2 regions of the Parafrankia irregularis genome follow, and region 1 is predicted to be linked to the other one. Evidence: predicted binding sites of a transcription regulator. Region 1 holds the regulator's gene; the other holds the start of a gene.
What was found. Region 1 encodes LexA, which represses DNA repair genes until DNA is damaged. Its sites were predicted from a motif close to CGAACNNNNGTTCG; they were not measured.

Region 1 (5,894 bases):
GTCCGACCGGACCGGGCGCCCCTGGCAGGCCTTGCGCACGCCCACGATCACCTTGGCCCGGCTGAACGGCTCGGTGGCACCGCTACGCTTGCGCACCCGCAACGAAGCTTCCTCCATCGTCGTGAACCGGCGCCCACACTCCGAGCACGCTCTGCGCCGCCGGATCGCGGCGCCTTCCTCGGCCTCCCTGCTGTCGACGACACGGCTGTCGGAATGGCGGCAGAAGGGACAGCGCACGGCACACTCCTCTCCGCTCCGGGCGGCTTGGCTGCCACACGCGGAGCACGCCCCAGCAGGTGCCCACATGCCACCGGCCGACCACCCTCCGGGGGTGGCCAACTGACAACCTGTGGATATCGATGCACAACCTGTGGATGACTTACGGTGCTGTAACTACAAGATGTTGTGTTCACCGTAGCGCACGCACCCGACAGGTCCGACACCGCCCCTCCCCCTCCGGCGTGTCGCTGCCGCGGGGCCGCCGCCACCTGATCGGCAGCCGATCCCGCCCGGTGGCCGGCCGTCGGGCGGGCCACCGTCAGGGCAGGCAGAGCGGCTGGCCGGGAACGAGATCCGCGGTGGGCAGATCGTTCAGGGACATGAGCCGACGAACAACCGCACGGGTGTCGGCCTCGGGGTCGATCCCGCGCGCCACCTCCCAGAGCGTCTCGCCCTGGCGCACCACGTGGACCTGACAGTCCACCGGGGTGGCCGTGAACGCCTGCGACGCGGTGACCAACGCCAGCGAGAGCACCAGCGCACCGGACAGGCACGCGAGCGCCGCGAACACGAGCCTGCCCCGCCGGGTCAGCCTCAGCGGCGGCTGTCGCCGCGGGCGGCGTCGCGAGCCCGGACGGAGCCGTTGCGCGCCCGGGGGCTGGGCTCGCGAGCTCGGGGACGAGCTGCGCCGCAGACTCAGCCACCGGCGCCGTGGTCTCGTCCGTAGCCTCTGGCCACCGGGCGGCGGCAACGCGTACCCGACGGCGCGGGCACGCCATTCCAGCCCGGGCATCTCGATGACCTGGGCCTCGCCGCAGTCGACCGCCGCCGAGGACGGCTGTGCGCCGCACGGGCCCGCCGCAGGTGAAGGACCACTGCCGAGACAACGAGAAGGGGCCGAGCGATGCGCCGGCCGCCGATCACCACCACGCACGGCCCTGCCCCGCACCGCCTGGCCGCGCACCACGACCCCGCTGACCGCCGCACCACGGCGAGCACGAGGACGCGGACGCGCGCGACCACCATGGCCGCCCCCCGCCGGCGCACCTCCTCCGACGGCCGCGGACCGCCGCGCCGCGCCGACGCGGAACGCCCGACACCTAGGACCGGCTCCCCCGCCGAGCGCCCGGTCGCCATCCGCGATGTCGACATCGCCAGCAGCCACGCCAACGTCGCCAGCGGCCGGCCGAAGGTCACGGTCGGCCGCATCGACATCGACAATGGCGATATCGACAATGGCAACGTCGGTCACGTCGGCATCAGCCAGACCGGCGCGGGAAAGATCAGGGTCGGCCGGATCAGCGTTGGCCAGATCAGGGTCGGCCATGTCAACCTCCCAGGCGCGAGCATCCGCCCGCTCGAACACCTGAGCGATTCTTACACGGCCGCCACGCACACTTCCCCCGACACGCTCGAACAGACGTTTGAGATTCGGCGACCGGCCGACTACCGTCAAGGACGATCAGTTGTGGACGATCGTGCGAGAAGAAGCGAGCACGGAGAATCCACCCGAACCGGTCAGAAGCTACTAATAGGACAAAGTGGTTGATCGACCGGGTGGCCCGCCGGCTGCGGAACCGCCGAGCCACCGGTCGCGGAGAAGCCGGTAGCGGGCGAAGCCCCGCCGCCGGATGCATCGACAGGGAGAGCGGTAGGCGATGACCAGCCAGGCACGGGGTACCCGCCGAGGCGACGCCCGCGGCAATGTCCGGGATCTTCCCGACAGCCCCGCGGACGCCTCAGGCCTCACGCAACGACAGAAGGGGATTCTCGAGGTCATCCGCGCCGCGGTGGAGCAGCGCGGCTATCCGCCGAGCGTCCGCGAGATCGGCGAGGCTGTCGGTCTGACCAGCACCAGCAGCGTCGCGCACCAACTCAAGGTGCTCCAGGAGAAGGGCTTCCTGCGGCGCGACCCGAACCGGCCGCGGGCCATGGAAGTGCTGCCGATCGGCGGCCAGAAGGCGGGCGCCCGGCTGCGCTCCGCCGGCGCCACGCCGGCGGAGGTGGGTGGTGCCGTCGCGGCCGAGGGCGGCACTCCGACCTACGTGCCCCTCATCGGGCGAATCGCGGCCGGTGGGCCGATCCTCGCCGAGCAGGCCGTCGAGGACGTCTACCCGCTCCCGCGGGAGATCGTCGGTGAGGGCACGCTGTTCCTGCTCAAGGTGGTCGGGCAGTCGATGATCAATGCCGCGATCTGCGATGGTGACTACGTCGTCGTCCGCCAGCAGCCGGTCGCCGACAACGGCGAGATCGTCGCGGCCATGATCGACGGCGAGGCGACAGTCAAGCGCTTCCGCCAGCGCGACGGCCGGGTGTGGCTGGCGCCGGAGAACCCCGCGTTCTCCGACATCCCGGCCGAGGACGCGACCATCCTCGGCCGGATCGTCGCCGTGATGCGCCGGGTCTGACCCGAACGCGACCCCAGGGGGCGCTGGCCCCCTGGGGAAGAGCCGGCCACCGAGCCAGCCGCCATGCCGAGCCAGGCGGCCCCTGGCTCGGCTTCCCGCCGGCTCGGTCAGTTCCGAAGGGCTTCAGCGACCCTGAAGGGCTCCAGCTCGGCGGCAAGGCTCACCGGCACCCGGGCCGCCACCGCCGTGCCCGCGCCGGTGTGCTCGACGCTCAGCACCTCGCCGTCGCGGTGGATCCGGGAGACGAGATCACCACGGGTGTAGGGCACCAGCAGTGACATCTCGATCTCCGGGTGCGGTATCCGCTCCGAGAGGGCGTCGACCAGCTCCGCCAGGCCCGTTCCGGACCGAGCCGAGACGAAGATGGCGTCCGGAACCGCCTTGCGCAGCACCGCCAACGTCGTCGGATCGACCGCGTCGACCTTGTTGACGACCACGAGCTCGGGAACCCCGGCCGCGTCGATCTCGGCGAGCACCTCACGGACCGCCGTGATCTGCCCCATCGGGTCCGGTGCCGAACCGTCGACGACGTGCAGGACGAGATCCGCGTCCACGACCTCCTCCAACGTCGACCGGAACGCCTCGACGATCTGGTGCGGCAGATGCCGGACGAAACCGACGGTGTCGGCCAGGGTGAACACCCGCCCGTCGGGCAGGGTCGCCCGCCGCACGGTCGGGTCGAGGGTCGCGAACAGGGCGTCCTCGACGAGCACACCGGCTCCGGTCAGACGGTTGAGCAGCGAGGACTTCCCGGCGTTGGTGTACCCGGCGATCGCGACCGCCGGCACGGCACCCCGCCGCCGCGAGGAGCGCTTCGTCTCCCGGACGGTGGCCATCGCGGCCAGCTCGCGCCGCAGCTTGGCCATCCGTGTGCGCAGCCGCCGCCGATCGGTCTCGATCTTCGTCTCACCAGGGCCGCGGGTACCGATGGGCGCCCGGCCACCACTGCTCGCGGCGGCCCGGGACATCGACTCACCCCAGCCACGCAGCCGCGGGAGCATGTACTGGAGCTGGGCCAGCTCCACCTGGGCCTTGCCCTCCCGGGACGTCGCATGCTGGGCGAAGATGTCCAGAATGAGCGCCGTCCGGTCGATCACCTTGACCTTGACGACCTCTTCGAGCTGGCGCAGCTGCCCAGGGGTCAGCTCGCCGTCGCAGATCACCGTGTCCGCACCGGTCGACGCGACGACGTCCGCGAGCTCTCGGGCCTTGCCGGAACCGACGAAGGTCGCCGTGTCCGGCCGGTCGCGGCGCTGCACGAGCGCGTCCAGCACCATCGAGCCCGCGGTGGTGGCGAGGGCCGCGAGCTCCGTCATCGACGCCTCGGCCTCCAGGAGGCTCCCGGAGGTCCACACCCCGATCAGCACCACCCGCTCCAGTCGGAGCTGGCGGTACTCGACCTCGGTGACGTCCTCGAGCTCGGTGGTGAGACCCGGGATGCGGCGCAGCGCGCCGCGCTCCTCCAGGTCGAAGCCGTCGCCCTGTTCGTCGAAGAAGGAGAACCCCTCGCCGTCACCGAGGAGGACCACGCCCCCGTCGTCGCCGTCGAAGCTCGGGCTCAGGTTCGGGTTCGGGTACCGGGTGGACGCCATGGCGGCGTCAGCGGGAAGACTCATACCATCCGTTCTCAACGCGGCACGGTGACCGTCGAATTCCGCCCGCCCCGTTCGGGAGCGGGCCGGTGCCGCTGTACCCGGGCTCGGTGCCCCGGCGCAGCGGAACCTCCGCAGCCCCAGAGTGACACGCCGGTGCCGCGATCGCGAGCCGTTTACCGGCCCGGCGCCCGGTAGGAACGGCCCTGTCGGTCAGCTCCGGCCGGTCCCGGCGGGAACCAGTGCCTGGGCACCCGCAGCGGCAGTACCGGAGGCGACCTCGGCGGCCTGGCGGATCCATTCGGGACGAAGGACACCATCAGACACAAGAACGGCGGGACCGCGCAGAATGACGGTCGTCTCCCGCCAGTCAACGGTCAGGCGCCCGCCGGGAAGATCGACCAGCACCTCGGACGGCGGCGTACCGCCCACCCGCGCCGCCCACGCGACCGCCACCGCGCAGGCGCCGGTGCCGCAGGAGGCCGTCTCGCCGACGCCGCGTTCGAAGACCCGCATCGCGACGCCATCCGCACTCGGCACGACGACCTCGACGTTCACCCCGTCGGGGAAGGCCTCGGCCGGGAAGACGGGAGCGCCCAGGTCCAGGCGCGCCAGCTCGGACGGCCCCAGGTCGTCGGCGAAGCAGACCGCGTGCGGGTTGCCCATCGAAACACCCACCGCGGCGAACTCGCGGCCGACCACGGTGACCGGCACGGTGCCCGCGGCGAACGCCGGCGGGCCCATGTCCACGCTCACGTCACCGGCCGGCGGCACCTCGACGGAGCGCAGGCCCGCCCGGGTGGCGATCACGAGGCTGCCAGGCATCTCGTAGCCGGCGTCCACCAGATACCGCGCGAAGACCCGGACTCCGTTGCCGCACATCTCGGCGATGGAGCCGTCGGCGTTGCGGTAGTCCATGAACCAGCGGGCAGCGCCCAGGTAGGCCGCCGCCGCGGGCTCCGCGGCGACGAGGACCACCCGCAGCACCCCGTCGGCACCGACCCCTGTTCCGCGGTGGCAGATCGCGCGCACCAGCTGTGTCGACAGGTCGAGATCACCGTCAGCATCCGGAAGGATGACGAAGTCGTTGCCTGTCCCGTGTCCCTTGACGTACCGCACGCGGCGATCGTACGGCGCCGGGCGCCTCATCCGGCCGTGGCCGCCCGAGAGCGGTCACCACGTCCGGAACTGCCGGGACGTCCGTTCTGCGAGTCCTGGCACGCCCTCGCCGGGTCGCGTGGCGGTGCCGCGGGTGGCGGGCCCGCGGGCGTCCGCCGGCCCGCACGACCCGCCGCGCCCGCATGACCGCTTCCCGGGCCCGCCCTGTTCGCAGCGTTGCCGGAGCTGGCCGAGCTGGCTGAGTAGGCGGAGCTGCCAAAGCCTGCCGAGTCGGCGGAGCTGGCCGAGCTCGAAGGATTCGACGGCTCGCCGGTCGGGCGACGGGTGCCGACGCCCTCCCAGGAGTCCGTCCACGGCTTGTACCAACGGTCCGGCCGACCCCGGCCGAGCGCGATCATCCGGGCGTCCTCGACCGGAACGGGCGGGCAGAACAGCGGACCGCAGACCCGGTCGCACTCCGTCCGCCCCACGGCGGCCGCCAGCGCCGCGGTGTCGACGTCCTCGGCGACCACGACCATGCGGCGACGGTGTGCGATCTGGAGCATGGACGCGAAAA
Region 2 (5,894 bases), on a different contig from region 1:
GGGCCCGACGTGCGCTTCCGGGGCTGGTTCCCCTACGTCGGCCTGCCCACCTCGGGCTCGAGCTGACGGGCGGCGACGACATGCGCGCAATCCCGCGCGGCGGCCACCGCGGCGGCCACGCATCCTTACTCGCCGCCGTCCTCGCTCTCGGCGTCGTCGTCGCCGGAACGACCGCCTGCTCGGATGACGGCCCACCGCCGCTGCCCGAGGCCGGTGCGTTCGCCGCCGGCGTCTGCCGGGACCTGGCTCCGGACCTGATCGAGACGCTGCGGCTCACCCAGTCGGCGCCCGGCGCCGCGGACGGGATCGCGACGCTCGCCCGCGACCTCGTGCCGTCCCAGGAGAAGCTCTACAACCAGATCGGGGCCGCGGGGGAGTACGCCGGCGATCTGGAGCGGGTCACCACCGCGGTCGGTTTCCTTCGGCTGCGGGTGGACGCCGGAACCTACGAACCGGCCCTGCTCACGGAGGTGACGACGAGCACCCGGCAGCTGGTGGAGCGCTGTACCTGACCGGCGGTCACAGGCACTCGGCAGAGCCACTGGTCCCCCGTTTCGCCGCTGCGGCGGGACGGGGAACCAGTCGATCCCAGGCCCTGGGAACATCGGCCAGGGCGCCGGCGTGTTGTCGAGAAGCGGACAGAAGGCGCGCAAATCCGGCATCCATCCCGTGGTGGTCGCTAGGGTCGTCACTGTGAGTGGTCGGGGATCTCTTGGTCTGTCCAGCAGTATCGGTCTGTCCAGCAGGCTTGGTCTGTCCAGCAGGCTTGGCCTGGCGGTAGTCGCGTGTGTCGCCTTCGCGGGATGCTCCGGGGAATCCGACCGGGAAACCGCGCCGGACGCCCGCGCGACGGTGTCGAACGCGCCCGACGCGAGCGCGACCGGCGAGGCGGCGCCAACGCCGTCGCCGGCGCCGCAGGCTCTTCCGCCGTCACCACTGCCGACCACGGCCTACCCGCCGTTGCCCGGCTTCGGTACGGCGCACGATTTCGGCAGCGTGACGGCTGTCTCCGGCACCGACGCCGCCGGTGGTGCCACGCTGACTCTCGACCGGTTGGCCTACATCCACTGCACACCGCAGCCGAACCAGCTGGAGGAGTGCCTCGACGGTTACCGCGTCGAGCCGGTGGACGCGGGCCGGCGCCAGTACCCGGTGGCATCGACCGTCAAGGTCACCCTGGTCGTGCAACCCGAGATGTACCGGGACGGCACGCTCGCCGACCTGCGGGCGTTCGTCGCCGAACGGCCGTCCAACCTGATGCTCCTGCGCCTCGACGAGGCGGGCCGGGTCGTCGCCGTCGGCCAGCCCTGGGTGCCCTGACCTGGCCGAGGGCTGAGTACCCACCGGCGCTCAGCTGCGGAGCTCCCTGCTGGGACGGATCAGGTGGAAGCCGCTGACAGCTCCGTGCAGAACGAGCGACCACCTGGTGTCCCCGGCCGAGGACCACCGAAGGGACCACCACGTCAGCGAGGCGTGGGCGACGGAGAAGCCGAACGGCATGCGCACGGTCGGCGGGATGCCCAGGTGGAGCCGATGGGCCGCCTCCACCGTCTCGCCGTGCGCGATGACGAGGACACGCTGGCCCTCGTGCCGGGCGATCATCTCCTGCAGGCAACCGCCGGCCCGGGTGAGGAACTGGCTCCAGCTCTCCGACCCCGGGGCGAAGGGCTCCTCGGGCCGGTCGGAGGGATGGCCGCCGAACTCGGCGATGATGTCGGCCCACGGTCGGCCGTCCGCCTCGCCGTGATCGGGCCCCGTCAGCCGTGGCTCGATCCGCACCGGCAGCGTGAGCTCGTCGCTGACGGCCTGCGTGGTCTCCCTGACCCGCAACCGGGGTGATGCGTAGAGGGCGTCGATGGGGCGGTCGTCGTGCAGCGGCCGCAGGGCCCTGGCGAGGTCCGCCGCCTGGGTGCGGCCGCGCTGTGTCAGGCCGGTGCAGCCCAGGTCGCCGCCGGCGATCCAAGCGATGTTGCAGTGCGCCTCGCCGTGCCGCACCAGCAGCAAATCTGTGTCGGGCACGCATGTACTCCTGTGGGCTTCGGTGGCAGTACCAGTGAGTTTGACTCATGGCGGCCAGCCAGGTCCTGGGATTCGTGGGAATGATCCAGAGAAGCGCCGAGTCGTGATCGGGATAATCGGACCGATCGTGGCTCGTCGGGAGCGTGAAGCCGGAGGTCCGGTGTGGGGGAATTGTTGTGCAGGCCCACCGCGCATCTGGGTTGACATCGCGGCGGCGAGTCGTGGTGAATTTGTCGTCATTCCCGCCCGATTTCGACCTGGCGGATAGCTCGTGCCCACGGTGACCGATTTCTGTAAATGTCTGTCGAGACATCCTGTGCTGTTGGCCGTGGAAATCGTCTAAAGAAGTCGCGCGACATCGAATTCGATTGATGATTCGGGAAGTTGTTGGTGTCGACGGTGGCGGTGCGCGTTCGTGGGCCAGTCGGGGGGCGGATCATTCTTCTGGTCGGTGTGAGAATTCGAGGTTGGCCGCTGGAGGTCGGGTTGTCAAGGCGGTCGAAGTGGCGGTGGAACTCGTTGTGTCCTCCCTCTTCTGGTGCGGTCAACCCGCCTGATTCTGGGGCTAGCATCGCCGTTGTGATCGAACGTCCGTTCGATTGGGTGGAGCGTGATCAGAGCGGAGGTCAGTGCCATGGCTGCCAGCGCACCGTCGGCCGTACTCGACCCGACCAGCCTGTCCTCGGTGTCTGATGCGGGTGGGGAGGAGGAGATGCCGGCCGAGCATCAGGTGTTCGAGGGCTGGCTGAAGGAACGGTTGGACAGGTTGGGGGTGGCGGTGGCAGGGATCGCGGTGGCGCAGGCAGAGGCCATCCGGGTTCAGGCAGAGCTGGCTGCGGCCCGGCCGCCGGCGGGCTATGACCGGCTCGACCTGTTCGATTCGGCGGTGGCGGGTGAGGTAGCGGGGGTGATGCGGATCTCGACCGGGTCGGCGGAGTGGCATCTGGATTTCGCGGATCAGGTCTGCCGTCGCCTGCCTGCGGGGTTGGGGGCGCTGGCGGCGGGGGTGTTGGATCTGCCCCGCCTGAAGGCGTTGGAGCATGCGACCGCTGTGCTGGACGACGCCGATCTGGCTGGTCGGGTCGCGGAGCATGTACTCGCGAAGGGGCCGCGGGCGCATCGGGCGGCGTTCACGGCGGCGTGTCGCCGGGCGGTCATTCGGCTTGATCCCGAGGGCGCGGCGAAGCGGAGGGAGGAGCGGTGTCGAGAGCGGCGGGTGTGGGTGGCGCCGGAGGAGGACGGGATGGCGGTGCTGGGGGCGTTCCTGGCCGCGGAGGATGCGCTGGCGTGCCGGGCACGGATTGATGAGGTCGCCGACCGAAATCCTGCCGGGAAGGAGAAGGCGGATGGTCGGAGTCGGGATGAGATCCGCGCGGACACCCTCGTTGATCTGATCATGGGCCGTTGTGGGCAGCCGGGACCCGTCGGCGCGCTGGGCGCGGACGTGCAGGTGATCGTCCCGATCGGGACGCTGCTCGGGCTGGACGGGGAGCCGGGTGAGCTGGCCGGGTACGGCCCGATCCCGGCGGCGGTAGCGCGGGAGATCGCATTGCGGCCGGGGTCGACATGGCGGCGGATGCTGACGGATCCGCGGGGCCATCTGGTGGAGTTGGGGGAGCGGCGGTATCCGAGTCCGGCGCAGAGGCGTCATGCGCAGGCGCGGAATCCGTGTTGTGTGTTCCCTCATTGCACGAGGCGGGCGTGGCGTTGCGAGCTGGACCATACCCGGCCGTACGCATCCGGTGGGAAGACGCTGGTGGAGAATCTGGGCCCGCTCTGTAAGAGGCACCATCGAGTGCGTCATCACGGTCGGTGGCGGGTGACTCAGCCGCGGCCGGGCGTCTTCCGGTGGACGAGTCCGACCGGCCGGCGGTCCGAGGTGCGTCCACATTCATATCTCGACCGGGATTGCGCCACCGTCGATCGCGCTGATCGCGGTGAAAGCGACCGGTCGTGGTGAAGGGGACGATCGCCGGCCAGGGGTCGGGCCGATGAAAAGGGCGTCACTGCCGGGTGCGTGGATCCGGTATCGGCTACTGAGCAGAAACCTGCATGCCTTCCACGCTGACGTTGTTCATCGACTACCCGTCACAGTGGCGATGGCGTGTGGGCTGAGTCGCTGAACGGGATATGTTTTTGGCGTCGCGGAACCGTCATTGGGGTTCTGGGACCGTGCGTCAGGCGCCGCGCTTCTGACGGTCACACGGATCACCTGTGCGCCGAGTCGTTGTCGGTGGTCGGGTGAGAGCGGGTCGAGGCGATGATGCCGTCGTGGTCGCCGGGGCCGGCGATCGCCCGTAGGTCGCGCGGGCCGACCGGCTCCCCGCACTGTGAGCAGGTCAGGGCGGTGTGCATGATCTCCCCGCAGCCGGTGTGCCGCAGCTGCAGCGGAGGTCCGTCTGGTGCCGCGTACTGGTCGCCCCACTCCCGCATGGCGGTCAGGACGGGCCACAGCGCGCGGCCCTTGTCGGTCAGCCGGTAGTCGTACCGCACCGGATGGTCCTGGTAGGGCATCCGGGCCAGCACCCCTGCCTCGACGAGCCCCGCGAGGCGTTGGTTGAGCACGTTGCGGGAGATCCCGAGCCGCCGCTGGAACTCGTCGAAGCGGGTCACGCCGAGGAAGGCGTCCCGGACGATCAGCATCGTCCACCACTCGCCGATGACCTCGAGGCACTGCGCGACGGAGCAGTGCATGTCGGCGAAGCTCTTGCGCTCCATGTCCTCACGCTAGTGGGTTGCTTGATAGAACTGCAAACCCCTACGGTGAGTCCTATGACAGAACTCATGGTGGGGCGGCGGCGCGGCGCGTCGTCGGGCCGGATCGCTCCTCGCCGGGGCGCCGCGGCGTCCGGGCGCGAGGTGCTGCTGATCGTGTGCGCCGGCGTGGTGCTGGTGAACCTCGACCTGTTCGTGGTCAATGTGGCCCTGCCGCAGATCGCCCGCGACCTCGGCGAACGTGACCTCGGCACGCTGTCCTGGGTGCTGAACGGGTACGCCGTGGTCTACGCGGCGCTGTTGGTCTTCTTCGGCCGCCTCGCCGACCGGTACCGGCGCGACCTCGGTTTCCTGCTCGGCGTCGCGGTGTTCACGGTGGCCTCGGCCGCCTGCGCCGCGGCAACCAGCGTCGCGATGCTGATCGGTTTCCGGCTGCTGCAGGCCGTCGGCGCCGCGCTGGTCACCCCGACCTCGCTGGGCCTGGTGCTCGCGGCTCATTCCGCCGAGCGCCGCCAGGGCGCGGTCCGCGCCTGGACCGCTGTCGGCGGCATGGCGGCGGCGGTCGGCCCGGTGGTCGGCGGCCTGCTCGTCGCCGCGAGCTGGCGCTGGACGTTCCTGGTGAACATCCCGATCGGCGTCGCGGCCCTCGCGGTCGGCTACCGCAGGCTGCCGCATCTGGCCGGCCAGCCGACAGAACGCCCCGACGCGCTCGGCGTGCTGCTGGCGACGGGGGGAGTGGGGCTGCTGACCGCCGGGCTCGTGCGCGGCGGTGACTGGGGCTGGTCGTCGCCGCCGCTGCTCGCCACCCTGCTCGGCGGCGCGGTGCTGGTGGCGCTGTTCGCGGCGCACTGCGCGGCGAGTCGGAACCCGCTGGTCGCGCCGGCGCTGTTCACGAACCGAGCCTTCACCGGTGCATCGGCGGTGGCGGTCCTGTTCTCGGCGTCCTTCGCCGGGATGCTGCTGTCGATCGTGCTCTGGGTGCAGGGGTACTGGGGCTGGTCGGCGCTGCGCGCGGGCCTGGCGATCGCCCCGGGGCCGCTGATGGTCCCGCTGGTGTCCTTCGGTGTCGCCGGTGCCCTGATCGCGCGCTTCGGGCCGGCGGTCGTCATGGCTTCCGGCAGCGCCGTGTTCGGCGCAGGACTGGCCTGGTGGGCGCTGGC

Region 2: a site for LexA is predicted at 2,604-2,617, ahead of AWX74_RS17320 (HNH endonuclease signature motif containing protein). Genes of this name have one in related genera too.

What each region holds. Positions count from the first base shown of each region.
Region 1 covers NZ_FAOZ01000005.1:320,825-326,718, forward strand. Annotated here, with positions in the region: gene nrdR (transcriptional regulator NrdR) at 1-306, opposite strand, end outside; gene AWX74_RS10445 (LysM peptidoglycan-binding domain-containing protein) at 539-790, opposite strand; gene AWX74_RS10450 (hypothetical protein) at 1,124-1,768, shown strand; gene lexA (transcriptional repressor LexA) at 1,878-2,627, shown strand; gene hflX (GTPase HflX) at 2,735-4,243, opposite strand; gene dapF (diaminopimelate epimerase) at 4,433-5,368, opposite strand; gene AWX74_RS10470 (EAL domain-containing protein) at 5,365-5,894, opposite strand, start outside.
Region 2 covers NZ_FAOZ01000009.1:241,282-247,175, forward strand. Annotated here, with positions in the region: gene AWX74_RS17300 (DUF4331 domain-containing protein) at 1-66, shown strand, start outside; gene AWX74_RS17305 (hypothetical protein) at 81-512, shown strand; gene AWX74_RS17310 (hypothetical protein) at 853-1,320, shown strand; gene AWX74_RS17315 (histidine phosphatase family protein) at 1,351-2,019, opposite strand; gene AWX74_RS17320 (HNH endonuclease signature motif containing protein) at 2,654-3,979, shown strand; gene AWX74_RS17325 (winged helix-turn-helix transcriptional regulator) at 4,228-4,737, opposite strand; gene AWX74_RS17330 (MFS transporter) at 4,792-5,894, shown strand, end outside.